4 regions of the Thauera sp. SWB20 genome follow, and region 4 is predicted to be linked to each of the others. Evidence: predicted binding sites of a transcription regulator. Region 4 holds the regulator's gene; each other region holds the start of a gene.
The links. Region 4 encodes sigma-54, which starts transcription at its own class of promoters, with help from an activator protein. Its sites were predicted from a motif close to TGGCACGCTTNCTGCTNA; they were not measured.
Positions count from the first base shown of each region.

Region 1: PO78_RS01080 (nitrate reductase) is a predicted target of sigma-54. The motif match lies at 4,570-4,587, and genes of this name have one in related genera.
Region 2: PO78_RS20135 (flagellar hook-length control protein FliK) is a predicted target of sigma-54. The motif match lies at 2,670-2,687, and genes of this name have one in related genera.
Region 3: PO78_RS15930 (PEP-CTERM sorting domain-containing protein) is a predicted target of sigma-54. The motif match lies at 2,343-2,360, and genes of this name have one in related genera.

Region 1 covers NZ_JTDM01000008.1:10,677-17,944, reverse strand. The annotation lists gene PO78_RS01085 (D-2-hydroxyacid dehydrogenase) at 298-1,266, shown strand; gene PO78_RS01080 (nitrate reductase) at 1,667-4,468, opposite strand; gene PO78_RS01075 (IS256 family transposase) at 4,855-6,051, shown strand; gene PO78_RS01070 (hypothetical protein) at 6,274-7,268, shown strand, end outside.
Region 2 covers NZ_JTDM01000021.1:619,887-627,154, reverse strand. The annotation lists gene fliM (flagellar motor switch protein FliM) at 1-495, opposite strand, end outside; gene PO78_RS20140 (flagellar basal body-associated FliL family protein) at 508-1,080, opposite strand; gene PO78_RS20135 (flagellar hook-length control protein FliK) at 1,174-2,610, opposite strand; gene fliJ (flagellar export protein FliJ) at 2,730-3,170, opposite strand; gene fliI (flagellar protein export ATPase FliI) at 3,415-4,809, opposite strand; gene PO78_RS20120 (flagellar assembly protein FliH) at 4,806-5,684, opposite strand; gene fliG (flagellar motor switch protein FliG) at 5,799-6,800, opposite strand; gene fliF (flagellar basal-body MS-ring/collar protein FliF) at 6,797-7,268, opposite strand, start outside.
Region 3 covers NZ_JTDM01000020.1:442,696-449,963, reverse strand. The annotation lists gene cgtA (Obg family GTPase CgtA) at 1-1,047, shown strand, start outside; gene proB (glutamate 5-kinase) at 1,135-2,250, shown strand; gene PO78_RS15930 (PEP-CTERM sorting domain-containing protein) at 2,409-3,512, shown strand; gene PO78_RS15925 (nucleotide disphospho-sugar-binding domain-containing protein) at 3,845-5,083, shown strand; gene PO78_RS22945 (EDSAP-1 family PEP-CTERM protein) at 5,280-6,275, shown strand; gene PO78_RS15915 (class I SAM-dependent methyltransferase) at 6,382-6,996, opposite strand; gene PO78_RS15910 (class I SAM-dependent methyltransferase) at 6,993-7,268, opposite strand, start outside.
Region 4 covers NZ_JTDM01000019.1:103,019-110,286, reverse strand. The annotation lists gene thiL (thiamine-phosphate kinase) at 1-533, shown strand, start outside; gene PO78_RS12345 (phosphatidylglycerophosphatase A family protein) at 565-1,047, shown strand; gene pncC (nicotinamide-nucleotide amidase) at 1,052-1,540, shown strand; gene recA (recombinase RecA) at 1,737-2,774, shown strand; gene recX (recombination regulator RecX) at 2,791-3,240, shown strand; gene lptB (LPS export ABC transporter ATP-binding protein) at 3,227-3,949, shown strand; gene PO78_RS12320 (RNA polymerase factor sigma-54) at 3,972-5,426, shown strand; gene hpf (ribosome hibernation-promoting factor, HPF/YfiA family) at 5,445-5,768, shown strand; gene ptsN (PTS IIA-like nitrogen regulatory protein PtsN) at 5,905-6,390, shown strand; gene hprK (HPr(Ser) kinase/phosphatase) at 6,359-7,268, shown strand, end outside.

The DNA of each region.
Region 1 (7,268 bases), on a different contig from region 4:
GTGGGAGCGGGTGTGGGAGCGGGTGTGGGAGCGGGTGTGGGAGCGACGCAAGTCGCGATTCCCGCCCGCCTCGATCCGCCTGCGCCCAGCGCAGCGCTGCCGCCTTGATCGCGACTTGCGTCGCTCCCACAGCCACCCCGAGCGCTGCGGTCGTCCTGCGCGAGCGCCGCGTTCTTGCCGTCGGAGCGCCGCGGTCTTCCTGTGGGAGCGACGCAAGTCGCGATTCCACCTCTCCGCACCGCCCCCCTCCCCATCGCCCGCCCCGGCGATCCGCTTCGTTCCCCCACAGAGCCCCCCATGGAAAAGATCGTCTTCCTCGACCGCGCCACGCTCGCGCCGCAGATCCGCCTGCGCCGTCCGTCCTTCGCCCACGACTACGCCGAACACGCGCGCACCGCCCCCGCCGAGGTCGTCGAACGCCTCGCCGGCGCCACCATCGCGATCCTCAACAAGGTCCGCCTCGACGCCGCGGCGATCGCGCAACTGCCCGCGCTGCGCCTGGTCGCGGTCGCCGCCACCGGCACCGACTGCGTCGACAAGGCCGCCTGCGCGGCGCGCGGGATCGCGGTATGCAACATCCGCGGCTACGCGCGCGACACCGTGCCCGAGCACGTCTTCGCGCTCCTGCTCGCGCTGCGCCGCCAGCTCATCCCCTACCGCGACGACGTGCTCGCCGGCGAATGGCAGCGCGCCGGGCAGTTCTGCTTCTTCAACCACCCCATCCACGACCTCGCCGGTACCCGGCTCGGCATCGTCGGCGCCGGCGACCTCGGCCAGCGCGTGGCGGCGATCGCGCGCGCCTTCGGCATGGAGCCGGTGTTCGCCGCGCGCAAGGGCGAACGCCCCGGCGACGACAGCTACCTGGCCTGGGACGAGGTGCTCGCGACCAGCGACGTCATCAGCCTGCACTGTCCGCTCACCGAGGCCACCCGCGGCCTCGTCGGCCTGCCCGAATTCCGCGCGATGGCGCGGCGTCCCCTGCTGATCAACACCGCGCGCGGCGGCATCGTGGATGAGCACGCCCTCGTGCAGGCGCTCGACGAGGGCCTGATCTCCGGCGCCGGCTTCGACGTCACCGACGGCGAACCGCCCGCGCCCGACAGCCCGCTGATGCGCATCGCCGCCCGCCCGAACGTCCTCCTCACCCCGCACATCGCCTGGGCCTCGGATGAAGCGCAGCAGGCGCTGGCCGATCAACTTGTCGATGTCATCGAAAAATTTGTTGCTGGCCAGCCGAAGAATCTCGTCTCCGGCGGGTTTGCGTAGGCGCGACGCGAGTCGCGATCCAGCGGTCGATCAATCGCGGCGCGGATCCCGCGCGCTGCGATCGCGACTCGCGTCGCTCCCACAGAACCGCCAACGCCCGGTGTGGGACGTAGGCGCGACGCGAGTCGCGATCCAGCGGTCGATCAATCGCGGCGCGGACCCCGCGCGCTGCGATCGCGACTTGCGTCGCTCCCACAGAACCGCCAACGCCCGGTGTGGACGTAGGAGCGACGCAAGTCGCGATGCATTCGGCCAAAATCTAGAAATTCGCCTTATAGTCGAAGCATTATTTTTTGTTGCACTGCACAAAAAATTTCTCTACGATTGCACCTGTCTCCTCCACCCTCCTCCTTTGGTGTGGATTTGCCCGGGCCTCGCAAGACGCCCGGGCTTTTTCTTTTCAGCTCCCCTCGGCGAGCATGCGGCGGATCTCGGGCACGCACGAACCGCAGGACGTGCCGCAGCGCAGCCTGGCCTGCAGCGCGTCGAAGTCGCGCACGCCGGCGCCCGCGGCGATCGCCGCCGTGATGTCGGCCTCGGACACGTTCAGGCAGTTGCACACCACCCGCCCGCGCCCCGCATCTCCCGTCGGCGGGGTCGCCAGCGGTGCCAGCAGCCACGGACGCAGCGCCGCCGCGTCGCGGCGCTCGACCACCGCCTCGCTCAGCCAGCCCGCGGCTGCGGTCTCGCCGGTCAGGCGCAGGCCGACCAGGCGGCCGTCCTCGATCAGCGCACGCTTGCTGATCCCGCGCGCGGGGTCGGCATACGACAGCAGCCCGTCGCCCTCGAGGCCGAGCAAGGCGTCGAGCTCGGCGAGCCAGCCGGCCGGGATCGGACGGTCGTGCGCGACCCGCATCACCACCGCCGGCGTGTCGCGGCCGGCGAGCGCGAGCGAGGCGTAGGCGAAGCGCTCCAGCCAGGGCGACAGCAGCGCGGCCTCCTCGGCCGCAGTCCGCCCGGGGCGTTCGGCACGCACCAGCAGCATGCGGTTCGGCAGCTCGACCGGCTCGATGCGCACCGCCGCGTGCTTGAGCTCCGGCTGCTTCGACAGCGGATCGCAGGCGCCGCCGAAGAGCAGGTTGATCCCGGCCGAGTTCAGCGCCCGCCGCCCCCAGTGCATCCCGACGAAGGCCATGCCGTGCCGTAGCGCGCTCGCCGCGGCCACGCGCAGCACCAGCTCGCCGTGCCGGCTCGACACCTTGACCAGGTCGCCGTCGACGAGGCCGCGCCGCGCCAGCTCCTGCGGGTGCAGCTCGATGCGTGCCTCGTCCGCATGGCCGTACAGGCGCGCCACCTTGCCGCTGCGGCTCAGGCCGTGCCAATGGTCGCGCAGGCGGCCGCTGGTGAGGGCGAGCGGATAGCGCACGCCGGTCTTCTCGGCAGTGAGCGCGCGCGCCGGCACGACGAAGCGTGCGCGCCCGTTCGGCGTCGCGAAGCGACCGTCGGCGTAGAGACGCGCTCGCGCCGCGGCATCGGCGCCATCCACCGCCGCCCCCGCCGGAAACGGCCACTGCTGCGGGCCTTCACCTTCCAGCAGGGAATAGTCCAGCCCGGTGATGTCGAGGTCGCGCCCGGCGGTGCTGGCGACGTGCTCGGCGAAGATCGCCTGCGCCGACGCGTAGGCGAACATCGCCGCCGCCTGCGGCTTGCCGATGCGCGGTGCGAGCGCGCGTGCGAAGTCGCACACGATGCGCCAGTCGGCACGCGCCTCGCCCGGCGCCGGCACGGCCGCGCGCACGCGGCTGATGCGGCGCTCGGAGTTGGTCACCGTGCCCTCCTTCTCCCCCCAGGTGGCGGCCGGCAGCACGAGGTCGGCGAAGGCCGCGGTCTCGGTGCCGGCGAAGGCCTCCTGCAGCACGACGAAGTCGCAGGCCGCCAGCGCCTCGTGCACCAGGGCCTGCTCGGGCATGGACTGCGCCGGGTTGGTGCACGCGATCCAGATCGCCTTGACGCGGCCCTCGCGCGCCGCGCGGAACAGCTCCACCGCGGTCAGGCCGGGCTCCGAAGGCACGCTGTCCACGCCCCACAGCCGCGCGATCTCCGCGCGATGCGCGGGATTCGCCAGGTCACGATGCGCCGGCAGCAGGTTCGCCAGGCCGCCGACCTCGCGCCCGCCCATCGCGTTGGGCTGGCCGGTGAGCGAGAACGGCCCGCAGCCGGGGCGGCCGATCTTGCCGGTGGCGAGCGAGAGCGCGATCAGCGCGGCGCCGTTGTGGGTGCCGTGCGTCGACTGGTTGAGCCCCTGGCACCACAGCGACAGCGCCGCCGGCGCCTCGCCCCACCAGCGCGCCGCGGTGACGATGTCCTCCGCCGCCACCCCGCACACCGCCGCGGCCACCGCCGGGCTCACCCCGTGCACATGCGCGCGCAGCGCCTCGAAACCCTCGGTATGGGCGGCGATCCAGGCTTCGTCGGCCAACCCGTCGCGCAGCAGCACGTGCAGCATGGCGTCGAACAGCCAGACGTCGGTGCCGGGCAGGATGGCCAGGTGCAGGTCGGCCATCGCCGCGGTGTCGGTGCGGCGCGGATCCACCACGACGATCTTCATGCCCGGCCGCCGCGCCCTCGCCTCCTCGATGCGGCGGAAGGCCACCGGATGCGCCCACGCCGGGTTGGCGCCGGCGATCAGGATCGTGTCGGCGTGGTCGAAGTCCTCGTAGCAGCACGGCGGCGCGTCCGCACCCAGCGTGGCCTTGTAGGCGGCGACCGCGCTCGACATGCACAGGCGCGAGTTGGTGTCGACGTTGTTGCTGCCGATCAGCCCCTTCATCGCCTTGTTGAAGACGTAGTAGTCCTCGGTGAGGAGCTGGCCGGAGATGTAGAAGGCGACCGCGTCCGGCCCATGCTCGGCGATCACGTCGGCGAAGCGCTGCGCGGCCACGTCGATCGCCGCGTCCCAGCCGATGCGCGTGCGGGCCTCGCCGCGGCGGGCGCGGTATTCGGGGTAGAGCACGCGGGTATCGTGGCCGGCGGTGAGGTGCAGGGTCGAGCCCTTGGTGCACAGGCGGCCGAAGTTGGCCGGATGTGCAGGGTCGCCGCGCACGCCGGTGATGCGGGTGCCGTCGTGCTCGATCAGCACGCCGCAGCCGACGCCGCAGTAGGGACAGGTGGCAGGGGTCTCGCCCGGCGCCGCGGCGCGGATCGGGATCGTGCGCCGGCCAGCGGGCGAAGGCCGGGCAGGTTCGGGCAGGGGATGGGTCATGGTTTGCCTCGTCCGTAGGGGTCTGGATCGGGTCAGCGCGAACCTCCTTGCCCGATCGACCCACCACCGTTGGCGTGTCGAACGCTGTCCGGGGAAGATCGGATGCAAACTGCGTGCCAGCCGTGTTTTCCGCATCGTGCGGGCCGTCGCGGCGTCGGCCCGGGCGCAGACATGCACCGTGCTGGGGTGCGGTGCACGCGCACGGTGCGTCGATCCGCGCAGCCGCCCGCGCCCTGCCCGGGACCCTCCCCCTGCCCGGCGGATGGACGTGCGGACCGGTAGTGTTCTGATCAGTGTGCAAAAGCCCGAACGGGCTTGCAGAGAAGGGTGGTCATGGTAAGAGGTTGATTGTGCAGATCGACCTTGATCCCTGGGGAGGGCAAACCATGACCACGAGCAAGGGTAATACGGTGTCGTTGTCGGCGAAAGAGCTGGTGTCTGGCGACCGTGACCTGATGAAGTCGCTGATGAAGGAAGCGCTGCAGGAAGTGCTCGAAGGCGAGATGACGGAGTTTCTCGGCGCGGCACCGAGCGAGCGCAGCGAGACGCGCAGCGGGTACCGGGCGGGCTACTACCACCGGGGGCTGGTGACCCGGATCGGCAAGCTGGAACTGCGGGTACCGCGCGACCGCAGCGGCGAATTCTCGACGGCGCTGTTCGAGCGCTACGCGCGCAGCGAGAAGGCGCTGGTGGCGGCGTTGGCCGAGATGTACGTGCAGGGCGTCTCGACCCGCAAGGTCAAGGCGATCACCGAAGAGCTGTGCGGGCACAGCTTCTCGGCCTCGGCCATTTCGGCGATCAACAAGAGCCTGGACGAGGCGCTCGAGCGCTTTGCCAGCCGGCAACTTGAAGAGGCGTATCCGTACGTGATTCTGGATGCGCGCTACGAGAAGGTGCGCGAGGACGGGGTGATCCGCTCGATGGCGGTGCAGATCGCCATTGGCATCAACTGGGAAGGGCAACGCCAGGTGCTGGCGGTGGAGGCGGCCAACCGGGAGAGCCAGAGCAGTTGGAAGGACTTCCTGCTGCGGCTCAAGGAGCGTGGGCTCACCGGCGTGGAGTTCGTGGTCTCGGACGACCACGCAGGCCTGAAGAAGGCGATCAGCGAGGTGTTGTGCGAAGCGGCCTGGCAGCGCTGCTATGTGCACTTCCTGCGCAACGCGCTCGACTACCTGCCGAGGAAGGCCGACGATGACTGTCTGCAGGAGCTGCGCTGGATCTACGACCGGCGCAACTTGCAGGAAGCCAACCGCGACCTGGCGGCGTGGATCACCAAGTGGCAGGGCAAGTACCCGAAGCTCGTCGACTGGGTCGAGAGCAATATCGGCGAGACCTTGAGCTTCTACCGGCTGCCTCGGGCGCACCACAAGCACTTGAAGAGCACCAACATGCTCGAGCGGCTCAACGAGGAGATCAAGCGGCGCACGCGCGTGGTGAGGATCTTCCCGAACACTGAGTCGTGCCTGCGGCTGACCCGGGCGCTGTGCGTCGAAACCCACGAGACGTGGCTCGAAGACAACCGTTACCTGAACATGGCCCTGTTGGCCGAGCAGAAGAAGGAGCAGTTGAGACTGGCCGCTTGACGGCCGCCGCCGTGGTCGGCGCTCCGGGCTACGCCCTGCGCACCGACCACGGCAACCCGGAATCAACCGATTACCTGATCAACCCTTTTGCACAACTTGACGCACACAACTTGCGGACCCGAACCTGCCGACCTATAGTTGAACGAAAGCGGACGCCCCCTCCGTGCCCCGACGCGGGCGCTCGGCTCCGCTGCCGGACCGACACGGCCAGGGAGTCCCTCGATGGTTCCGATCGCTCGCGATACCCCACCACCTCCTTCAGGGCGCCGCGTCCTCGCGCTCGGTCTGCTGATGGGCGCCAGCACCGGCTTCCAGTTCACCGAGTTCCTGCAGGTCTCCCTCAGCCTGAGCTGGTTCCTGCCGGTGCTCGCGGCTTGGCTCGCGCATCGCCATGGCATCGGCGTGTTGCGCGCAGCGTGGCCGCTCGTGGTGTTGCCGGCGTTCGGCGCGAGCCTCGACCATGGTGTCGTCGGATTCAGTCTGGGGGTCTCGACCGCGACCCTGCTGCTCGCGCTGACCGTCTCCGCGGCGGCGGACGCGCAGCTGCGCCTGCCGCCCCTCAGGCACTGGCTGCGTGGCAACACCGTATGGCCGGCGAGTCTGGCCCTGTGCCTGCTCGTCGTCGCCGCGCTGGAGACCGCCGCATGGCGGGTGGATGCATGGCGGATCGACGTGCTGGCACTTCCGGCCGTGCTCCTGCTGCTCGCCGCCATCCGCTGGGAGGCGGTGGCAGCCGCTGCATGGCCGACCGTCCCCCGCCGGCACGGCGGCGCGTTCGTCCTCGTGGCCGCGACGATCGGGCTGGCCGGGCTGGTGCTCAGCGGCACGGTCGGCTCCGGGCCGCTCTACCTTCGCGTCGGCACCTACAGTCCGGCGCCCTTCGTCGCCATCCTGTGCTTCGGCCTGGTCGTCCTTGGATTCGCGCCAGCGCGCAACGTGGCGGGCCTGCTGCTGGCGGGCCTGGTCCTCGATCGCCTGCTTGCGCTCGCACTCGGCGCATCACCCGCAGCCTTCGCGTTGGCGACGGACTGGCGCACCCTCGACTGGGAGGCCCTGCTCGCCAGCCTGGCGACGACACTGGCCGGCCACGTGCTGCAGCCCTTCTTCAAGGGCGGCTCGTTCTCTGTGCCCAACGCCCGGCCCGTGCTGCACCTGCTGCTCGCCTGGATCGCGCTGCTGCTGTTCACCCCGCTGCTGGCGGGCTTCGCCGCACCGTC
Region 2 (7,268 bases), on a different contig from region 4:
GTATTCGGCAAACACGACGTCGAGCATGCCGCGGATGATGCGCTGCTCGGTCGGGGTGAAATCGCGGCCCTCCACGCGGGTGTGGAAGCGCCCGTCGCCGCCGAACATGTTGTCCACCACCAGGAAGACCAGGTTGGGGTCGAACACGACCAGCCCGGTGCCGCGCAGCGGCTTGGCGGTGATCAGGTTGAGATTGGTCGGCACCACCAGGTTGCGCACGAACTCGGCGTACTTCTGCACCTTGATCGGCCCCGCCGACACCTCGGCGTTGCGGTGCATGTAGTTGAACAGGCCGATGCGCAGGTAGCGCGCGAAGCGCTCGTTGATGAGCTCGAGCGTGGGCATGCGCCCGCGCACGATGCGTTCCTGGGTGGCGAGGTTGTAGGGGCGTACGCCCTCGACGCCGGCTTCGTCCGCGACCGGCTCGTCCGACTCGCCGGTGACGCCCCGCAGCAGGGCGTCGACCTCTTCCTGGGAGAGAAAGTCCGCGGACATGGCGGCGATCCCTTACTGGATGATGAAGGAGGTGAACAGCACGGCCTGCACCGGGCCGTTGGGCACCGGCTTGCCGGCGGCGTCGCGCACCGGCTTGAAGCCGAGCGCCTCGTTCACGCTCTCGGTGATCGCCAGCGACAAGGCCTCGCGGCCCTCGACGGTGGCCACCTCGGACGGCAGCTTGCTCGACAGCAGCAGGTTGATGCGGTGGCGGATCTCCGGCATGAAGGCCTTCAGCGTCGGGTCCATGGTCGCGTCGGCCACGCGCATCACGGCGACCACCTGCAGGTAGTGGTCGCCCTCGTCGCGGCGCAGGTTGACCGTGAAGGCGTCGAGCGGGATGAAGGTGGGCGGCTTGGTGAGGTCCACCGTGCCGGTGGTGTGCAGCTGCTGCGCAGCCGGCGCGGCGTGGGCCGCCGGCTCCTCGTGCTCCTTGTCCTTGCCGCCCTTGAGCAGCAGCAGCGCGACGAGCGCGCCGAGCACGAGCACGATCACCACGAGCACGATGATGAGGATCAGGCCGAGCTTGCCCTTCTTCTTGGGGGTCTCGTCGCCTTCCTCGGTCTTTGCCGGCGCCTTGGCCATGCGAATCTCCTGTAGTACAGATTGAATTATCCGGGAGGTCCGCACCCGCCAAAGCGCCGATTAGTGGGGCAAGCCCGCCCCAATTCGCGCGCTTCAGGCGAAGGTGTCGACCATCCCCTGTTGCTGTTTCAGCCACACCCCGGCACCGCCGGTGCCGGCGTGGCCACTCGCGCCCGCCTCGCCGCGCTCGCCACGACCGCCGCTGCCTTCCCGTCCATCGCCCTCGCGGCCCTGGCCGGAGGTGCTCACGTTGGCGTCGCCCAGCAGGATGCCGGCCTGCTGCAGCGCCTCGCGCAGCTGCGGCAGCGCGCGCTCGAGCGCGTCGCGCGCGGCCTGGCTCGAGGCGATGAACTGCGCCGTCGTCTGGTCGCCGGCGAGGTTGATCGACACCTCGAGCTTGCCCATGTTCGGCGGCGTCAGCACGAGTTCGGCCTTGCTCTCGGCACGGCCGAGCATCCAGCGCACCTGATTGCCGACGTCTTCCGCCCAGCCCTGCTCGCCGGCCGGGGTCGCCACCGGCAGCTGCGGCGATGCGGCGTGCGCGGAGGACGCCTGGCGCAGCAGATGTGTCGCGCCAGGCGTGTGCGCCAGGCCGGCCGGCAGGTTGCCGTTCGCGTTGCTCGTGCCCGGCACCTCGAAGCCATCCGCCGCGGTGCCGCCTGCACCGGCGCCGCTCGCGCCGCGAGCCGCCATGGTTGCGGCGGCGAACTCGCGGCCCTGGAGCAGGAAGGCCGGCGTGGCGTTGCCATCGGGACCGGTGTTGCCGCCAGCCGTGGCCGACAGATCGGTTTTCGGCAGCAGTGCGGAATTCTGAAGCGACTTGCGCCCGCCGTCCGCAACCAGCTGCAGCGTGCCCGCTTCGGAGCCGGTCGCATCCGCGCCGGAGGGGGCTTCGGCGCGACCGGCGAGCAGTGCGGCAATCGCTGCCGGCAGGCCGGCAAGGGCTGCCGGGTCGGTGGGCGAGCTTGCCGTCGCGGTGACCGTATCGGCAGATGTTGCGTCGGCGTCGACCGCGGCGCCCGCGGCCAGGGCGGCGAGGCGCGCGGCGTGGCCCGCCTGGCTCGCGACGGCCTGCGGCGAAGCGGCGGCAGCGGCTGCTTCGCCGGCGGCGTCCGCCTGCGCGGTGGCGGCGTCCTCGCCGGCGGCGGCGCCCGCCCCGCCGGTGCGAGCGTCCGCAGCGCCCTTGTCAGGTGCGGACGTACCGGAAGCGGCGGCCTTGCCTGCGTCCGCCTGTGTGGCGGGCCCGGCGCTGCGGTCACCCGCGGCGGGGCCGCTGCCGGCAGGGCGCTCGGGCTCGCGTGCGGGTTCGGCGGAGGCCGTGCGCTCGGGCGGTCGCGGGGCAGGGGGGGGCGACTCGGGCTTGCGCGGCGCCGGCTCGGGCGTGTTCATGCGGTTCTCGAGCGTGCGCGAGAAGCTGTCGGGCTGCGCGCCCAGGCCGTCCAGGGCGGAGATGCCGATGCGGGCCTGCTGCGCGCCGAGGCGAAGCTGCGCGACGTTGCCGAGACTGGAGGGGGAGAACGGTGCGGACATGGTTGCGGGCCTCTCGTGGGCTGGATGCGATGGATCGCGGACGATCCGACAGCCCATCAAAAGCAAGCCTCATGCCATGGGTGTGTCACCGGGTCGGGCGGCTGCCGCGGTTTCCCGCGTCAGGCGTCCTCGCCACCGCGTCGGGCGGCGTGCTCGTCCGACTGCTTCTGCTCCTGGCGCGCCTCGCTGCGCGCGACCGCGTGCTGGTGGCGCTGGGCGAGGGTGTCGAAGGCCTTGAGCTTGGTGCGCTGGGCGAGCCAGGCCTGCTGGCCCTCGACGGTGCGCGCGCGCGATTGCTCGACCACCTTGCGCTGCGCGGCGATCGCGTCGTCGAGCTTGGCGATGAAGGCGCCATAGTTGCGCCATGCGTCCGCGCTCAGGCCGTCGCGCGCGGCCTGCACGAAGCGCTCGTGATATTCCGTGCGATAGTCCTCGAGCATCTTCAGCTTCTGTTCCACGTCGCGTTCGGCGGCGACGAGTTCGCCCAGGCGACGCGCAGCCTCGTCGGTGCGGGTGCTGGCGAGGTCGAGCAGGGGCTGGAGGTGGAAGGAGGCGGGCATCGGCGTCGTGTCACGGGGGCGTTGCAAACAGCATTCTAGCCGTTCGCCGGATGCCCGAGGTGGGCATATTTCGGTCGGCTCGTCCTCGACCGTGACGAAATGCTCGCGATCGATGTCGCGGGTGCAGGAGCGACGCCAGTCGCGATCGCGGCGCTTCGGCCCCGCGGCGGCGCAGCTTCGCCGCCCGATCGCGGCTGGCTTCGCTCCTACGGGCGAGCGGGAGCGCTTGCGCCTCGTGCCTTTCTCACCCGAACACCTGCGCAAGCTTCTGCAGGGCACCCTCGTAGGTCTCGTGTTCCTGGATGCCTTGTTGCAGGAAGGCTTCGAGCCTGGGGTAGAGCTTGACGGCCATGTCGAGCAGGGGATCGCCGCCGGGCTGGTAGGCGCCGACGGCGATCAGGTCGCGAGAACGCTGGTAGCGCGAGAAGAACTGCTTGAACTGGCGCACCACGTTGAAGTGGTCGTCGCCGACGAGGTTGTGCATCGCGCGCGAGATCGACTGCTCGATGTCGATCGCCGGGTAGTGGCCCTGGTCGGCGAGATTGCGCGAGAGCACGAAGTGGCCGTCGAGGATGGCGCGCGCCGCGTCGGCGATCGGGTCCTGCTGGTCGTCGCCCTCGGCGAGCACGGTGTAGAAGGCGGTGATCGAGCCACCGCCCTCGGGGCCGTTGCCGGCGCGCTCGACCAGCGCGGGCAGGCGGGCGAACACGCTCGGCGGGTAGCCGCGGGTGACCGGCGGTTCGCCGATCGCGAGCGCGATCTCGCGCTGCGCCATCGCATAGCGCGTCAGCGAGTCCATGATCAGCAGCACCTGCTTGCCCTGGTCGCGGAAGTACTCCGCCACCGTGGTGGCATAGGCCGCGCCCTGCATGCGCATCAGCGGGCTGGTGTCGGCGGGCGCCGCCACCACCACCGAGCGCGCCAGGCCCTCGGGGCCCAGGCTGTGGTCGATGAACTCCTTGACCTCGCGGCCGCGCTCGCCGATCAGCCCGACGACGATGACCTCGGCCTCGGTGTAGCGCGCCATCATGCCGATCAGCACCGACTTGCCCACGCCGGAACCGGCGAACAGGCCGAGGCGCTGGCCGCGGCCGACGGTGAGCAGCGCGTTGATCGCGCGCACGCCGACGTCGAGCGGCTGTGCGATCGGCGCGCGTGCGAGCGGGTTGATGGCACGCCCCTGCAGCGAGCGCGTCTCCTGGGTGTGCAGCGGGCCCTGGCCGTCGAGCGGGCGGCCAGCGCCGTCGACCACGCGGCCGAGCAGGGCGTCGCCCACCGGCAGGTGCTTGGCGCGGTCGGCGGCGCGCCGGCGCGGGCCGATGCGCTTGCCCGGGACCAGGCGCGGCACACCGACTTCCATCGGCAGCACGCGCGCGCCGGGCGCCAGGCCGAAGACGTCGTCGGTGGGCATCATGTAGAGCTTGTCGCCGTTGAAGCCGACCACCTCGGCCTCGACCGCGCCGCCGCCGGGCACCAGGATGCGGCAGCCCGACCCGAGCGGCAGCTTGATGCCGGCCGCTTCCATGACCAGGCCGTTGATGCGGGTGAGGCGGCCGGAGACCTCGAGCGGGTTGCAGCCCTCGACCAGGCGGCGGCCGTCGCCGAGGAAGTCGCGCCACAGCGCCTGGTGACGGTTCATGCCGGCGGCTCCGGCGCGGGCGGGGCGGTGTCGGCAACCGGGCCGGTCGCGTCGCCCGCCTCCGCTTCCTCCGCAACGTGCCAGCGCGCGCGCTCGTGGCCGATGGATTCGAGCACCCGCCGCCAGCGCGTCTCCAGCGTCGCATCCACCTGCGCGCCCTGGCCGTCGATGCGGCACTCGCCGCGTTCGAGGCGGGCGTCCTCCTGCAGGCGGTGGCCGGCGTGGGCGAGCTGTTCGCCAAGGTGCTCGCGCACCAGGGCGAGGTCGTCGGGGTGGAGCTGGATGTGGGCGTGGCCCTGAGGCAGCTGGAGCAGCGCGCTGCGCACCGTCCCGAGGATGGCCTCGGGGTGCTCGGCAAGGGTGAGCTTCACCATCCGCCGCGCCATCTCGATCGCCAGCGCCATCAGCTGCTCGGCGATCTCGCCGTCGAGCTCGCGCAAGGCCTCGTCCAGGCTGTCGGCGAGCCCGGCCAGGCGCGCAGCCTCGGCCTCGGCCCGTGCACGACCCTCGGTGTAGCCTTCGGCACGCCCGGCTTCCAGCCCCTCGGCGTGGCCGGCCGCGCGGCCTTCCTCGAAGCCGGCGCGGCGCATGTCGTCGTGCATGCGCTCGATCTCCTCCGCGGTGGGCAGGTGGAAATCGGGCGGCAGCGCGGCGACGGAGTCGGCTGCGGGCGGGGACGGGGCGGGCTCCGGCGCGGGGGGGGCAATGGGCGGCGAGGCTGTGGAGGGCGCGGGCGCCGCTTGCACGAGGCCTGCGAGATCCGCGGGCGCGAAGGCTTCCGGCGGCGGTGCCGAGCCCTTGCCGGCGGGGGCATCGAAGTCCTCCGGTTCCCAGCGCCGGTAGGCGCCGACCGCCTGGTGGCGCGAGATGCTCACGGCACGATCCTCCTGTCTCCACGCGGGTTCCACCCTGGGCCGCGCCACGCGCTTCCTCCCGCGCGGCCGCACGGGTGCGCCGCGGGCGAACTCCGCATGCGGGCGGCGCGGGGATCACACGAAGCCATCGTCCCCGCCCTTGCCGCCGAGCATGACCTGGCCTTCCTCGGCCAGGCGGCGCACCGTCTTGAGGATCTCCTTCTGCTCGGCCTCGACCTCGGACAGTCGCACCGGGCCGCGCGCCTCGAGGTCCTCGCGCAGCATCTCGGCGGCGCGCGAGGACATGTTCTTGAAGATCTTCTCGCGCAGCTCGGGCGGGGCGCCCTTGAGCGCGATGATCAGCGAGTCGGACTGCACCTCGCGCAGGATGGACTGGATGCCGCGGTCGTCGATGTCGAGCAGGTTCTCGAACACGAACATCTCGTCGAGGATCTTCTGCGCCAGCTCCGGGTCGTATTCGCGCACGTTGTCGATGACCGCGGTCTCGGCGCCCGAGCCGACGAAGTTGAGGATCTCGGCGGCGTGGCGTACCCCGCCCATGGCCGCCTTCTTCACCGTGGTCGCGCCCGAGAGCATGCGCGTGAGGGCGTCGTTGAGCTCCTTGAGCGCGGTCGGCTGCACGCCGTCGAGCGTGGCGATGCGCAGCACCACGTCGTTGCGCAGGCGGTCGTCGAAATGCTTGAGGATCTCGCCGGCCTGGTCGTACTCGAGGTGCACCAGGATGGTGGCGATGATCTGCGGGTGCTCGCCCTTGATCAGGTCGGCGGCGGTGGCCGCGTCCATCCACTTCAGGCTCTCGATGCCGGCGGTCTCCGAGCCGCTCATCATGCGCGACAGCAGCTGGTTGGCGCGGTCGTCGCCGAGCGCCTTGGTGAGCATCTCGCGCAGCTGGTCGTCGTCGGACTGGATCATCGAGCCCTTGCCGAAGTGCTCGTTCACCTCGATCAGCACCGGCTCCACGGTCTCGCGCGACTGCGGCGTCATCGAGGCCATCTTCATGGTCAGCTTCTGCACCTCGCGCGGGCCGAGCTGGCGCAGCACCCCGGCGGCGGCGTCGGGGCCGAGGGTCATCAGCAGCAGCGCCGCCTTCTCCAGGCCTTCCTCGGGTGTCGTCACTTGCGCGCCTCCTCGTTCATGCCCATCCAGTCCTTGATCAGGTTGGCGACCATCTTGGGATCGTTGCGCGCCGCGGCGCGGGCACGCTCGAGGCGCTGCTCGAAGGTCTCCGTCTCTTCACCCTCGCCGGTCTCGCCGGACAGGGTGACGCGCACGCCTTCCTCGCCCTCTTCGCCTTCCGCGCCTTCCTCGCCCGCGGCGGCGCCCTTCTTCTCTTCCTTCGGCTTGGGCGGCACCACGGTGCGCAGCAGCGGGCGGATCACGCCAAAGTAGGCGAACAGGATCGCGATCAGAACCAGCAGCCAGTTCAGGCCTTCCTTGCCGAGCGCGACGATCTCCGGATCCTTCCACGGCGGCGGTGCGGCTCCGCTGCCGTCATCGGCGAAGGCGCCGCTGGCGACGTTGATGGTGTCGCCGCGGTCGGCGTTGTAGCCCACCGCCTCGCGCACCAGGTTGGTGATGCGCGCG
Region 3 (7,268 bases), on a different contig from region 4:
GACCGCAACCTCAACACCCTGATCGACTATCGCTACACCCGCAGCTTCCGCGCCGAGCGCGGCGAGAACGGCGGCAGCCGCGACTGCTACGGCAAGGGCGGCGACGACATCACGCTGCGCTTCCCGGTCGGCACGGTGATCAAGGACCTCGACAGCGGCGAGCTCGTCGCCGACCTCGATGAGGACGGCAAGACCGTACTCATCGCCCAGGGCGGCCGCGGCGGCCTGGGCAACATCCACTTCAAGTCCAGCACCAACCGCGCCCCGCGCAAGAAGACGATGGGCCAGGAAGGCGAGTACCGCAACCTGCACCTGGAGCTCAAGGTGCTCGCCGACGTCGGCCTGCTCGGCATGCCCAACGCCGGCAAGTCCACCTTCATCCGCAGCGTCTCCGCGGCCAAGCCCAAGGTCGCCGACTACCCCTTCACCACGCTCGCACCCAACCTCGGCGTGGTGCGCACCAGCGAGGCGCGCAGCTTCGTGATCGCCGACATCCCCGGCCTGATCGAGGGCGCGGCCGAGGGCGCCGGGCTGGGCCACCAATTCCTGCGCCACCTGCAGCGCACCCACCTGCTGCTGCACCTGGTCGACCTCGCCCCCTTCGATCCCGAGGCCGATCCGGTCGCGGACGCCAAGGCCATCGCCGAGGAGCTGCGCAAGTACGACGAGGCGCTGTACAACAAGCCGCGCTGGCTGGTGCTCAACAAGCTCGACCTCATCCCCGAGGAAGAGCGCGCCGAACGCGTGGCCGCCTTCCTCGAAGCCTACGGGCCGGTCGAACGCCACTTCCAGATCTCCGCCATGAAGGGCGAAGGCACCCAGGCGCTGATCTTCGCGATCCAGGACCTGCTCGACGCCGAGCGCGCCCGCATCGAGGCCGAGCGCGCCGAGCGCGTCGCCGCCGAGGCCGCTCGTCTCGCCGCGGCCGAGGCCGCGCGCGCGGCAGCCGACGCCGCCTACGAGCGCGAAGCCCTGCTCGACGAAGACGACGAACGGCCCGAGGATGCGCTCGACTCCGAAGAGGACGACTCCCCGCCGTCGCGCTGACCTGATTCCGCGTGCCGCCGGCCTGGCGGACGGCACGCAATTGCCTGATTCCGCCCCCCACCCTATCCGCTGCCCGCACGCACCCCGATGAGAACCAAGCTCCGCAACGCCCGCCGCCTCGTGGTCAAGGTCGGCTCCGCACTCGTCACCAACAACGGCGCCGGTCTCGACAAGGACGCGCTCGACGCCTGGGCGCGCCAGATCGCCGCGCTGCGCGCCCAGGGCCGCGAGGTCGCGCTCGTGTCCTCGGGCGCGATCGCCGCCGGCATGCAGCGCCTGGGCTGGGCGAAGCGACCGACCGAGATGAGCAAGCTGCAGGCCGCTGCCGCGGTCGGCCAGATGGGGCTGGTGGAAGCCTACGAGAAGGCCTTCTCGCGCCACGGCCTGCACACCGCGCAGATCCTGCTCACCCACGAGGATCTCGCCGACCGCAGCCGCTACCTCAACGCACGCAGCACGCTCACCACCCTGCTCGCGCTCGGCGTGGTGCCGATCATCAACGAGAACGACACCGTGGTCACCGACGAGATCAAGTTCGGCGACAACGACACCCTCGGCGCGCTCGTCGCCAACCTGATCGAAGCCGAGGCGCTGATCATCCTCACCGACCAGCAGGGCCTGTACACCGCCGACCCGCGCAAGGACCCGGCCGCGACACTGATCGGCGAGGGCCGCGCCGAGGACCGCCAGTACGAAGCCATGGCCGGCGGCTCGGGGAGCGCGATCAGCAAGGGGGGCATGATCACCAAGATCCGCGCCGCCCAGCGCGCCGCGCGCAGCGGGGCGCACACCTGCATCGCCAGCGGCCGCGAGCCCGACCCCATCCTGCGCCTGGCCGCCGGCGAGGCGCTCGGTACCCTGCTCTACGCCAGCAGCACGCCGCTGCAGGCGCGCAAGCAGTGGCTGGCCGACCACCTGCAGCTCGCCGGCGACCTCGTCATCGACGACGGCGCGGTGGCGGCCTTGCGGGGTGGCAAGAGCCTGCTGCCGGTGGGTGTGGTCGAGGTACGCGGGGATTTCGAGCGCGGCGCGGTGGTGGCCTGCCGCAACCTGGCCGGCGAGGAGATCGCGCGCGGGCTGGTGAACTACTCCGCGTCGGAATGCCGGCGCATCGCGCGCAAGCCCACCGCCGAGATCGCGAGCCTGATCGGCTACCTCGACGAACCCGAACTGGTGCATCGGGACAACATGGTGAATTGCTGATTTCCCAGTCGAATTCAGCCAAAAGTGTCGGTTTTTTTACAAAGTCATTTCGCATAATTTTCAAATTATTGATTTTTAACGTTTTAAATAACCGGCACGGTAAATGCTTCATCCCAGAGGAGACCTTCATTCGAAGGCTTGCTCAAGTGGAGGACAGCATGAAGATCAAACGCGCGATGGCCTTGGCAGGCCTGCTCGGCACCGGGATGCTGGCATCGGCCCCGGCGGCCGCACTCGACCTGACCTGTGGAGGCGCCTGCCCGTGGGTCACGTACGGCGACGGCAATTCCTTCCTGCTGCAGTACAACGCCTACATCTTTGACCAGGTAAACGGCGGCGGCGTCGGCCCGGGCAATCCCTACTACATCGACTCGACGCCCGGCGCGATCAAGGACCTGACCGTGATCGGCACCGGCACCAGCAGCAACCCGGCAACGACGAACATGTCGGGCATGGACGATGCCTACCCGACACCGAACGCCGACGGCAATCCCTATTTCAGCACCGGCACGGTAGCCGACCCGAACGGGGCGGGGGAGTTCACCGGCGACGGCGCCGGCACCTGGGACGTGTCGCTGACCGCGCTCAAGAACTTCATGGGCACCGACAACAGCCTGATCTTCTTCTTCAACAACAACCAGACCAAGAGCGGCGGCGCGGTGGACGAAGGGCTCGCCGGCTGGGCGCAGATCACGCTGCGCGACGCGACGGGCGCCGTGATCGGCGTCTACGACCTCACCAACCGGGGCGGCAAGTTCGCGACCATCGCCGATGGCGGCGGCGGTACGATCAATGGCAGCCCGTTCGCTTACACCCACGCCGGCGCGCTCGACAACCCGCTGATCGGAACCAACGCGGCAACGGACTACATCCTGTCCGGTGGCAAGCAGTGCCTGGATACGAATGGTGCGCTCATTTCCTGCACCGCCGATCCGTCGAAAGTGGCCAAGACCTTCGACGCCAACCTCGGCGCCAACCAGGCCGCCTACGCGATCGTGTTCCCCGAGCTCGACCAGCAGCTGGTCACCCTGTTCGCCGGCAACATCACCGGTTACAGCATGAACGTCAACCTGCGCCTGGGTTGCGATCCGGGCGTCGTCAATCAAGCCGATTGCACGGGCCGTTCGCTCAACAATGGCTACGAACAGGTCTTCCTGTCGACCGCCAGCAACCTCGACCGCGTGCCCGAACCCGGTGTGCTCGCGCTGCTGGGCATCGGCATGATCGGCCTGTGGGGCGGTACGCGTCGCCGTCGCGCATGAGTCTCCAGCCCCCCGCGGGGTCCGCTCGCGCGGACTCCCGCGCCGGGGATCGGACACGTGCGGAAAGCTGAACAGGATGGCGGCACGCTCGCAAGTCGAGCTGCCGCCATCGCGATTTGAAGCCCTGTCGACTTGCAGTTCTCTCGCCTGCAGCGCTCTCGCCTGCGGTCCTCTTCCACCCGCTCGCCGCAAGCCGGCCCCGACCGGGCAAGCACCGCATCCGGTGCCGAGGCGGGGTCGTCGCGGAGATCGAACGCTCCCTGCGGCAGTTTCGCAGGCGAGGTCGTCCCTGCGCTATCCTCATGGCCCCGAACGACCCGCGGAGCGGCCGAATGTCCGAGACCCGGCTCAGGATCCTGTTCTTCGCCGAAGGCGCCACCCTCGCCCACGTCGCGCGCCCCGCTCTGCTGACCGCGAGCCTCGACCCCGCGCGCTTCGAGGCGACCCTCGCCCGCCCGGCGTCCTATGCCTGGGTCAGCGATGGAGGAAATGCGGACACCCGCACGCTGGCGTGCCAGGACTCTGCCGTCTTCGCGCAGCGCCTCGCGCGCGGCCTGCCGCTCTACGACACCGCGACGCTCGAGCGCTACGTCGTCGACGACCTGGCCCTGATCGACGCCATCGAGCCCGACGTGGTCGTGGGCGATTTTCGCCTGTCGCTGTCGGTGAGCGCCCGCTTGCGCGACGTCCCCTACGTCACCATCTGCGACGCCTACTGGAGCCCGGAACGCCCCTTGCGCGCGGTGCTGCCGGTTCTGCCCTTCACCCGCTTCACGCCCATCCCGCTCGCCCGCCTGCTGTTCGACGCGCTCTCGCCGCTCGCGATGCGCCTGCACACCGTACCGCTCGAGCGCCTGCGCGCCCGTCACGGCCTGCCCACGCTCGGCCACGACCTGCGGCGCTGCTACACCGACGCCGACCTGCGCCTGTTCGCGAACTTCCCCGCGCTCTTTCCCGAGCTCGTCCCGCGCGACGACGCCGCATTCCTGGGCCCGCTCGCGTGGTCGCCCCCCGCGCCGGCGGCCTTCGATGCTGCCCCGACCGGCAAGCCGCTGGTCTATGTGAGCATGGGCAGCTCCGGCGACATCGGCGCGCTCTCCACCATCGTCGCGGCACTCGAGGCCTGCGGCTGCGACGCGCTCGTCTCCACGGCCGGCAAGCCGGTGCCGGCCGCACTCGCGGCCTCGTCGGCGCGCGTGTTCGAGTTCCTGCCCGGCGACGCCGCGTGTGCGCAGGCGCAGTTGGTGATCTGCAACGGTGGCAGCCCCACGACCAACCAGGCGCTTGGCCATGGCACGCCGGTACTCGGCGTGGCGGTGAACATGGACCAGTTCCTCAACATGCAGGCAATCGAGGCCTTCGGTGCCGGGCTGCTGGTCCGCGGCGACCGTGTGTCGCCGGCGCTCGTCGCACGCGCAGTCACCCGCCTGCTCGGCGAGGACGGCTTCGCACGACGCGCCCGCCTGCTGCAGACAGCCCACCACGAACGCGAGGGCGAGTCCCTCCTCGCCGATCACCTGCTCCGCCTCGTCGCAAGCAGGCATGCTCGCGGCGCCCGGTCGCAGGCTTGAACGGCCCCGAGCGGCCAGAGGAGTGTCGGTTTTTTTTACACTCGAGTCGTACTGCCTACCCAAAAAAGCTGCCACGCCAATACACAAGCTTGTTTTTCCAGGTTTTTTTATTTCAGGCACGGTACCTGCTTAATAACAGCGAAGCTTCGGAAGCGAGGCTTAAATTCAACACAACCGATCTACGAGGGTTTCCATCATGAAAACCAAATTCAAGCCGCTAATCCTGGCAACCAGCCTGGTAGCGCTTGGCCTCGGCGCAGCAGCCAACGCCCACGCCGCAGCCTATGCCGTCTCGACTCACAACCTCCAGGCCGGCTTCATCAACCCGCTGGTCAATGGTTCGACGAACTTCACCTCGCCCTTGCTGACGGTCAACTTCCCGTCCGCCACCTCGACCGCGTCGTACAGCCTGAACGGCTCCGGCACCAACAGCTCGGACACCGGCCCGCTGCCCGATGCAGTCGCGCAAAGCGGCGGGATCGTACGCGCGAACGAGGACGTGACCGGCGGTTACTACAACCTCGTCGGCGCCAGCGGCAGCAACTATGCCTGGGGTGATGCGATCGTGCTGAGCGAGCAGACTTCGCCGACGACCACCATCTCGGCACGCAGTGGCGTCGAGGCCAACATCGGTTCGATCGGCTATGGCCAGGCCAGCGCGGACAACTCGTCGTCCGCGCTGTTCACGATGAGCGTGACTGCAGGCGGTTCGTGCGGCGACGGCACCAACACTTGCGCGCTCGGCTTCTACTTCGAAGCGGACCCCTTCCTGAGGGCCCTCCTCGATCCCCTGGCCCTCGCCAACCCGGCCTCCTTCGCCAAGGCGTCCATCGACTTCAGCATCACGCTGACGAAGGTCGGTGATCTCGTGCCGACGTTTGCCTGGGCGCCCGATGGCCTGGCTGGTGGGATCTTCGGCGGTACGGAAACGCTCGACGGCGAGAGCCTGAACGTCAGTGCCACCGCGCTCTCGCCCGGTGACGACGTGACCGCTTCGAGCCCGTACGCCAGCGGGGTGTTCTCCAAGTTCGCCGCTCAGACGGGCAATCTGAGTTCCGGTCAATACAACCTGACCATCCGTGCGGGTAACCGCGTGGAAGTGCAGCGCACCGTTCCGGAACCGGGCAGCCTGGCGCTGCTGGGCCTGGGCATGGCGGGCCTGGCTGCGCTGCGTCGCCGCAAGGCGGCCTGACCCGACCGAAGCGGGCGTGGATGAAAGGGGGAAGGCGAAAGCCTTCCCCCTTTTTCATTTCCCGCCCCCGGCGCGTGCATCATTTGTCGGCACGCGCGCGAGATCCTCAGCCCGCCTCGGGCGCCACGCGGCCCACGCCGAACACGAAGTCCCCGCCCCCGCGCTCGGTGTAGTCGCTGCCGACGATCATGCCCTGGCGCTCGACCTCGCGGATGAACTCGGCCGCGGTGAAGCGGTTCTCGGTGGGATGCTCCATGAAGAAGCGATAGGACCACTTGTCGAGCGCGTGCCGGGTGACCTCCTCGAAGTAGAAGCGCCCGCCCGGCTTGAGCACGCGACGGATCTCGGCGACCGCGGCCTGCCAGTCGGGCACGTGATGAATGATCGCGAAATCGAACACGGCGTCGAAGCTCGCATCCTCGGCGTCGATCGCGGTCACGTCGCCGACCTCTACGCGCAGGCGCTCGGGCGGAATGTCCTTCAGCCGCGCGCGCGCGCGCGCCACCATGTCCTCATCGATGTCCATCGCGAACACCGAAGCGGCGCCGAAGCGACGAAAGATCTGTTCGGTCCCCACGCCACGCCCGCAACCCACCTCGAGCACGCGCAGCCCCTCGGTGCGGCCACCGAGGCGTTCTAGCAGCGGGGCCTCCACATGGACGTGGAACGCGGCACGGATCGGATTGTTCATGAGGAACTTCTCCACCCAGTTCATCTTCATTGTTGCGACTCCTGTGTAATTTCCGGGCCGGCCACCGCGACGGGTGGCCGACGCAACAGCACCGCGGGCTCGTACGCGCTTGGTCTGAAATAGCCCAGGAAGGCGTAAAGCCATAGACGCGGCCGACGGAACATCACCCGCGATGCGGAAGGATGAAACGAGCGCTCGAGGACGTGGCCGAGCGCACGGCTGAATTCGTCCAGGAAGCGGTAGTTGGCAAAAGGCAGCAGGGTATCCATGTACGAACGCCGCCAGTGCGCCACCATGGCGTA
Region 4 (7,268 bases):
GCGGAGCGCGCGCGGGCGACGACTTGTGGATCTCGGGCCAGCCCGGCCGCGCCGCGCTCGGGCTCGCGGCGCTGCGCGGCGAAACCGGCCTGGACGCCATCCACCACGCCGAATTCGTCAACGCCCTGCAACGGCCGCAGCCGCGCGTAGCGCTCGGGCTCGCGCTGCGCAGCCTGGCGAGCGCGATGCTGGACGTCTCCGACGGCCTGCTCGGCGATCTGCGACACCTCCTCGAATGCTCGGGCACGGGTGCCATCGTCGAGGTCGGGGCGCTGCCGCTCGCCGCGCTCGCCGCCAGCGGCGCCGATCCCGCGCTGTGCCGGCGCTGCCTGCTCGCGGGCGGAGACGACTACGAGCTGCTGTTCGCGGCCGCGCCCCGACACCGTGCCGAGATCGATGCCTTGTCGGCCCGACTCGACCTCCCCCTGCATCGCATCGGCGAATTCACCCCCGCACGCGAGCGCCTGCTGCTGCGCGAGGCCGACGGCGGCCTGGCGACCCCGGCCGCATGCGGCTACGATCACTTCGCCTGAGGCCCGATCCGGCCCACCTCTCGAAACGACCATGCGCCCCACCGCCCGCCTGCTGATGAGCCACCCCGCCCACTTCATCTCGCTGGGCTTCGGCGCCGGGCTGTCGCCGTGGGCGCCGGGCACGGTCGGCACCCTGCTCGGGTGGGCGATCTACCCACTGATCCGCACCCCGGTGTCGGAGTTCGTCTTCCTCGCACTGCTCGCCAGCTTCTTCCTCGCCGGCGTGCTCGCCGCCGAGCGCACCGGGCAAGCGCTGGGGGTGCCAGACCACGGCGGCATCGTCTGGGACGAGATGGTGGCGATCTGGCTGGTGCTGCTGTTCACCCCCGCCGGGCTGCTGTGGCAGGCGATCGCGGTCGCACTGTTCCGCTTCTTCGACATCGTCAAACCGCCTCCGGTGCGCTGGGCCGACCGCAGCTTCAAGGGCGGCTTCGGGGTCATGTTCGACGACCTCGTCGCCGCCGGCTACACCCTGCTGGCGCTCGCGGTGCTGGTCCACCTGCTGGGGAGCTGAGACCATGACCGATCACGAACTCGACGCCCTCGCGCGCAGGGTGGGCGAAGCCCTCGCCAACCGCAGGCTGTGGCTGGCCACCGCGGAGTCCTGCACCGGCGGCTGGATCGCCGAGGCCGTCACCGCGATCGCCGGCAGCTCGGGCTGGTTCGACCGCGGCTTCGTGACCTACTCGAACGACGCCAAGGCTGACATGCTCGGCGTGCGCGCCGCGACGCTGGAGACGCACGGCGCGGTCAGCGAAGCCACCGTGAGCGAAATGGCCGCGGGCGCGCTCGACCGCAGCCGCGCCGACCTCGCGGTGGCCGTGTCCGGGGTCGCGGGACCGGGTGGAGGCAGCCCCGCCAAGCCGGTCGGCACGGTCTGCCTCGCTTGGGCACGGCGCGACGGCCCCACCGGGGTCGTCACCGTCCATCTCGACGGCGACCGCGCCGCGGTGCGCCGGCAGACGGTGATCCTCGCCCTGCAAGGCGTACTCGAACGCTGCGTCTGAGGGGCGCAGGGCGCACGGGGCCGGGAAATCCGAACCGCCACCCTCGCCACTTCGCCGGACGCAGCCCCGCGCCGGAAATCCGCATGACATGTTTGCTGTAATTGCATACAGGCTCTACACTTACGGCATCAGGCCTGCACCCCGCATGTCTGCAATCTTTGTGCCATAATCAGGCAATCAAACAGGACGCACTTCCATGGACGAAAACAAGGCCAAAGCCCTCTCCGCGGCGCTGTCGCAGATCGAAAAGCAGTTCGGCAAGGGTTCGATCATGCGCATGGGCGACGGCAGCATCGAGCGCGACATCCAGACCGTCTCCACCGGCTCGCTCGGACTCGACATCGCGCTCGGGCTCGGCGGTCTGCCGCGCGGTCGGGTGGTCGAGATCTACGGCCCCGAATCCTCCGGCAAGACCACGCTCACCCTGCAGGTCATCGCCGAGATGCAGAAGCTCGGCGGCACCGCGGCCTTCATCGACGCCGAGCACGCGCTCGACGTCGGCTACGCGGAAAAACTCGGCGTCGACATCGAGGATCTGCTGATCTCGCAGCCCGACACCGGCGAACAGGCGCTCGAGATCGCCGACATGCTGGTGCGCTCGGGCGGCGTGGACATCGTGGTCATCGACTCGGTCGCCGCGCTCACCCCCAAGGCCGAGATCGAGGGCGAGATGGGCGACCAGCTCCCCGGCCTGCAGGCCCGCCTGATGTCGCAGGCACTGCGCAAGCTCACCGCCAACATCAAGCGCACCAATACCCTGGTGATCTTCATCAACCAGATCCGCATGAAGATCGGCGTGATGTTCGGCAGCCCGGAGACCACCACCGGCGGCAACGCGCTCAAGTTCTACGCCTCGGTGCGCATGGACATCCGCCGCACCGGCACGATCAAGAAGGGTGACGAGGTGGTCGGCTCCGAGACCCGCGTCAAGGTGGTCAAGAACAAGGTCTCGCCACCGTTCAAGGAAGCCCACTTCGACATCCTTTACGGCGAGGGCATCTCGCGCGAAGGCGAGATCATCGACCTCGGCGTCGAGCACAAGATCGTCGACAAGTCGGGCGCCTGGTACGCCTACAAGGGCGACAAGATCGGCCAGGGCAAGGACAACTCGCGCGAGTTCCTGCGCGCCAACCCGGTGCTGGCCCGCGAGATCGAGAACAAGGTGCGGGTCGCGGTCGGCCTGCCCGAGCTGCCGCCCGCCGCCGCGTCCGCCCCGGCGCCGGCCGAGGCCTGACCCCGTCGGCACCGACATGGGCGAGCCGAGCCTGCGCGAACGTGCGCTCCGCCATCTCGCCCGGCGCGACCACTCGCGCGCCGAACTTGCGCGCAAGCTCGCACCCCATGGCGAGCCGGCCGAGATCGAAGCGGTGCTCGAGCGCATGCGCGAGCTCGGCCTGCAGTCCGACGAGCGCTACGCCGAGGCCTTCGTGCGCGGCAAGGCGGCGCGCTTCGGCACCGCACGATTGCGCAACGAGCTCGTGCGGCGAGGCATCGACCGTGACCGGATCGACGAGGCGCTCGCCGACGAGTGCGTAGAATCCGAGATCGAGCGGGCGCGCGCGGTGCTGCACGGCCGCTTCGCCACCCCACCCGCCGACGCACGCGAATGGGCGCGCCAGGCGCGCTTCCTGCAAACCCGGGGCTTCGCCCCCGAGCTGATCCGCAAGCTGCTGAAAGAGCCCTACGATGAGTCTGCTTAAGGTCGCCGGCCTGCAAAAGCGCTACAAGGCGCGCACCGTGGTGCATGACGTCGGCTTCGAGGTCGGCTCGGGCGAGGTCGTCGGCCTGCTCGGTCCCAACGGCGCCGGCAAGACCACCTGCTTCTACATGATTGTGGGTCTAGTGCGCGCCGACGGCGGCCAGATCGCCCTCGACGGCACCGACCTCACCCACCTGCCGATCCACGCCCGCGCGCGCTTGGGCCTGTCCTACCTGCCGCAGGAGATGAGCGTGTTCCGCAAGCTCAGCGTGGCCGAGAATATCCGCGCCGTGCTCGAACTCCAGGGGCTTGAACGCCGCCAGATCGAGGAGCGGCTCGAGGAACTGCTGATGGAACTGGGCATCCATCACCTGCGCGACAACACCGCGATCTCGCTCTCGGGCGGGGAGCGCCGGCGCTGCGAGATCGCCCGCGCGCTCGCCACCGACCCGCGCCTGATCCTGCTCGACGAGCCCTTCGCCGGGGTCGATCCGATCGCGGTCATCGACATCCAGAAGATCATCCGCTTCCTCAAGGAGCGCGGCATCGGCGTGCTGATCACCGACCACAACGTGCGCGAGACCTTGGGCATCTGCGACCGCGCCTACATCATCAGCGAAGGTCGCGTGCTGGCGAGCGGAGAACCTACCGAGATCATCGAGAACGAGCGCGTGCGCCAGGTCTACCTCGGCGAGCACTTCCGCCTGTGAGCCCGCCCTCCTGCCGACCGCGATGAAACCCAGCCTCCAGCTCAAGCTCTCCCAGCACCTCACGCTGACGCCCCAGCTGCAGCAGTCGATCAAGCTGCTGCAGCTGTCTACGATCGAGCTGAACCAGGAGATCGAGCGCGTGCTGCTCGAGAATCCCATGCTCGAGCGCGAGGATGGCGACGGCGGCGTCGACTACGCCCCCGCGCCGCCGCCGGGCAACGCGCCCGAGCGCGAAGCCGCGCCGGAACCCGCCGCCGAACCGGCGGGCGAGTCGATCACGCACGAGGGCGGCGAAGGCAGCAGCGAGGACGAGGGCATCGACTGGTCCAACGTGGGTCAGGGCGCGTCCAGCCGCAGCGAGGACGACGAGGACGGCGACTACCAGGACATCCAGGCCGCCGGCGTGTCGCTGCGCGAACACCTCGACCAGCAGGTCGCCCTCTCGCCCCTGTCCGACCGCGACCGCGCGCTGGTGCGCTTCCTGATCGAGGCACTCGACGACGACGGCTACCTGCACCAGCCGCTGGAAGATCTCCTCGAGCTGTTGCCGCAGGACGCCGAGGTCGATCTCGACGAGCTCGCCATCGCCCTGCGCCACGTGCAGAGCCTCGAGCCGGCCGGGATCGGCGCGCGCAGCCCGCAGGAATGTCTGGCCCTGCAGCTCCAGGCCTTGCCCGAGTGCCCGATACGCCCTCTCGCTCTCGAGATCGTGACCAGCCACCTCGAACTGCTCGCGGAGCGCAACTTCGCCCGTATCCGCAAGCTCACCGGCTGTGACGACGAGGGTCTGCGCGAAGCGCAGGCCCTGATCTGCAGCCTCGACCCCCACCCCGGCTCGCGCTACTCCACCGCCGAGACGCGCTACGTGCTGCCCGACGTCGTCGTGCGCAAGCTGCGCGGCCAATGGACCGTGAGCCTGAACCAGGAAGCGATGCCCCGCCTGCGCATCAACCGCCTGTACGCCAGTCTGCTCCAGCAGAACCGCGCACAGGGCGGCGGCCTCGGCGGGCAGCTGCAGGAGGCGCGCTGGCTGATCAAGAACGTCCAGCAGCGCTTCGACACCATCCTGCGCGTGTCCCAGGCCATCGTTGACCAGCAACGGCAGTTCTTCGATCATGGGGACGTGGCGATGCGGCCACTCACCCTAAGGGAGATCGCAGACCAGCTCGAGCTGCACGAATCCACCGTCTCGCGCGTCACCACGCAGAAGTACATGGCGACGCCGCGCGGAGTCTTCGAGCTCAAGTATTTTTTCGGCAGTCATGTCGCGACCGACACCGGCGGTGCGGCTTCCTCCACGGCGATTCGTGCGCTGATTCGCCAGCTGGTGGACGCGGAGGACAGCAAGAAGCCGCTGTCCGACGCCAAGATCGCCGAAATTCTCGGCCAACAGGGAATCGTCGTGGCGAGGCGCACGATCGCCAAGTACCGCGAGTCCCTCAACATCCCGCCGGTCAGCCTGCGCAAATCCCTCTGACAACAACAGGAGTCATCCATGAATCTGAACATCACCGGGCGCCACGTCGAAGTCACCCCCGCCATCCGCGAATACGTGACCTCCAAGCTCGATCGCGTCATCCGCCATTTCGACAACGTCACCAGCGTCACCGTCATCCTGTCGGTCGAAAAGCTCAAGCAGAAAGCCGAGGTGACGCTGCACGTGCGCGGCAAGGACCTCTTCGTCGAAGCGGACGACGCCGACCTCTACGCGGCGATCGACGCGATGACCGACAAGCTCGACCGTCAGGTTCAGAAGTACAAGCAGAAGCAGTCCGACCATAACCACGAGTCGCTCAAGCACCAGGTCCCCGAGGCCTGAGGACCGGCTTGAAGCTCCCCGTCCGGGGTGTGGTTATAATGCGCGCGTTTTCACGAAGCGCGGCCGCACACGCCCCGGACCGGATTCCCGCCCCCCTGGCGGCAGCTGACGGAAGAGTGCGCGAGCCCACCTGCGAATGAGCCTGATATCCCAACTCCTGCCGCTTTCCAACGTGGTGATCGATCTCGACGCGAGCAGCAAGAAGCGCGTCTTCGAACAGGCCGGCCTGCTGTTCGAGAACAACCAGGGCATCGCCCGCAGCACCGTGTTCGACAGCCTGTTCACCCGCGAACGCCTCGGCTCGACCGGACTGGGCCAGGGCATCGCCATCCCGCACGGCCGCATCAAGGGGCTCAAGGACGCCGCCGGCGCTTTTCTGCGCCTGGCCACCCCGGTGCAGTTCGATGCTCCCGACGGCCGTCCGGTGGACATGCTGTTCGTGCTGCTCGTGCCCGAACAGGCCAACGAAACCCATCTGCAGCTGCTGTCCGAGCTCGCGCAGATGTTCAGCGACCGCGAGTTCCGCGAGACCCTGCACGGCGCGACGGATGCCGCACAGATCCACCGCCTGTTCGTGAATTGGGGTGCCGATGCGGCAAACCAGCCTGACCCGGCTGTATGAGGCGCACCGCGAAAGCCTGAGCCTCGTCCACGTCAGCGGACCGATCGGTGCCCGTCTGTCGGTCGCCGAAGAGCGCATCTGGCCGGCCGACCTCGTCGGCCACCTCAACCTGATCCACCCCACCCGGCTACAGGTGCTCGGCGCCGCAGAGCTCGCGTGGGCGCAACGCCAGGCGAACGAGAAGGTCGCCCACCACCTCAACGAGATCCTCTCGGCGCACCCCCCCGCGATCATCGTCGCCGACGGCTGCGAGATCCCCAACATCCTCCACGGCATCTGCGAGGCGCACGACGTCGCGCTGTTCACCGCGCGCCACCCCTCGGCGAGCGTGATCGACCAGCTCCGCCTCTACCTGTCGCGCGAGCTCGCCGAGAAGGTCTCGCTGCACGGCGTGTTCATGGACGTGCTCGGGCTCGGCGTGATGATCACCGGCGATTCCGGCGCGGGCAAATCCGAGCTCGGCCTCGAGCTGATCTCGCGCGGCCACGGCCTCGTCGCCGACGACGTGGTCGAGCTGTCGCGCATCGCGCCCACGGTGCTCGAGGGCCGCTGCCCCGAGATGCTGCAGGATTTCATCGAAGTGCGCGGCCTCGGCCTGATCAACATCCGCACCATCTTCGGCGAGACCGCGTGCCGGCGGAAGATGCGCCTGCGCCTGATCTGCCACCTCGACCGCCGCCAACCCGGTCCCGACGACCCCTGCCGGCTGCCGCTGCAGCAGGAGACGCAGGACATCCTCGGCGTGAAGGTCGCCCGCGTCGTGCTGCCGGTGGCCGCGGGACGCAACCTCGCGGTGCTGCTCGAGGCCGCAGTGCGCTCGACCATCCTCAAGCTGCGCGGCATCGACTCCACCCAGGAATTCATCGACCGCCAGGCGC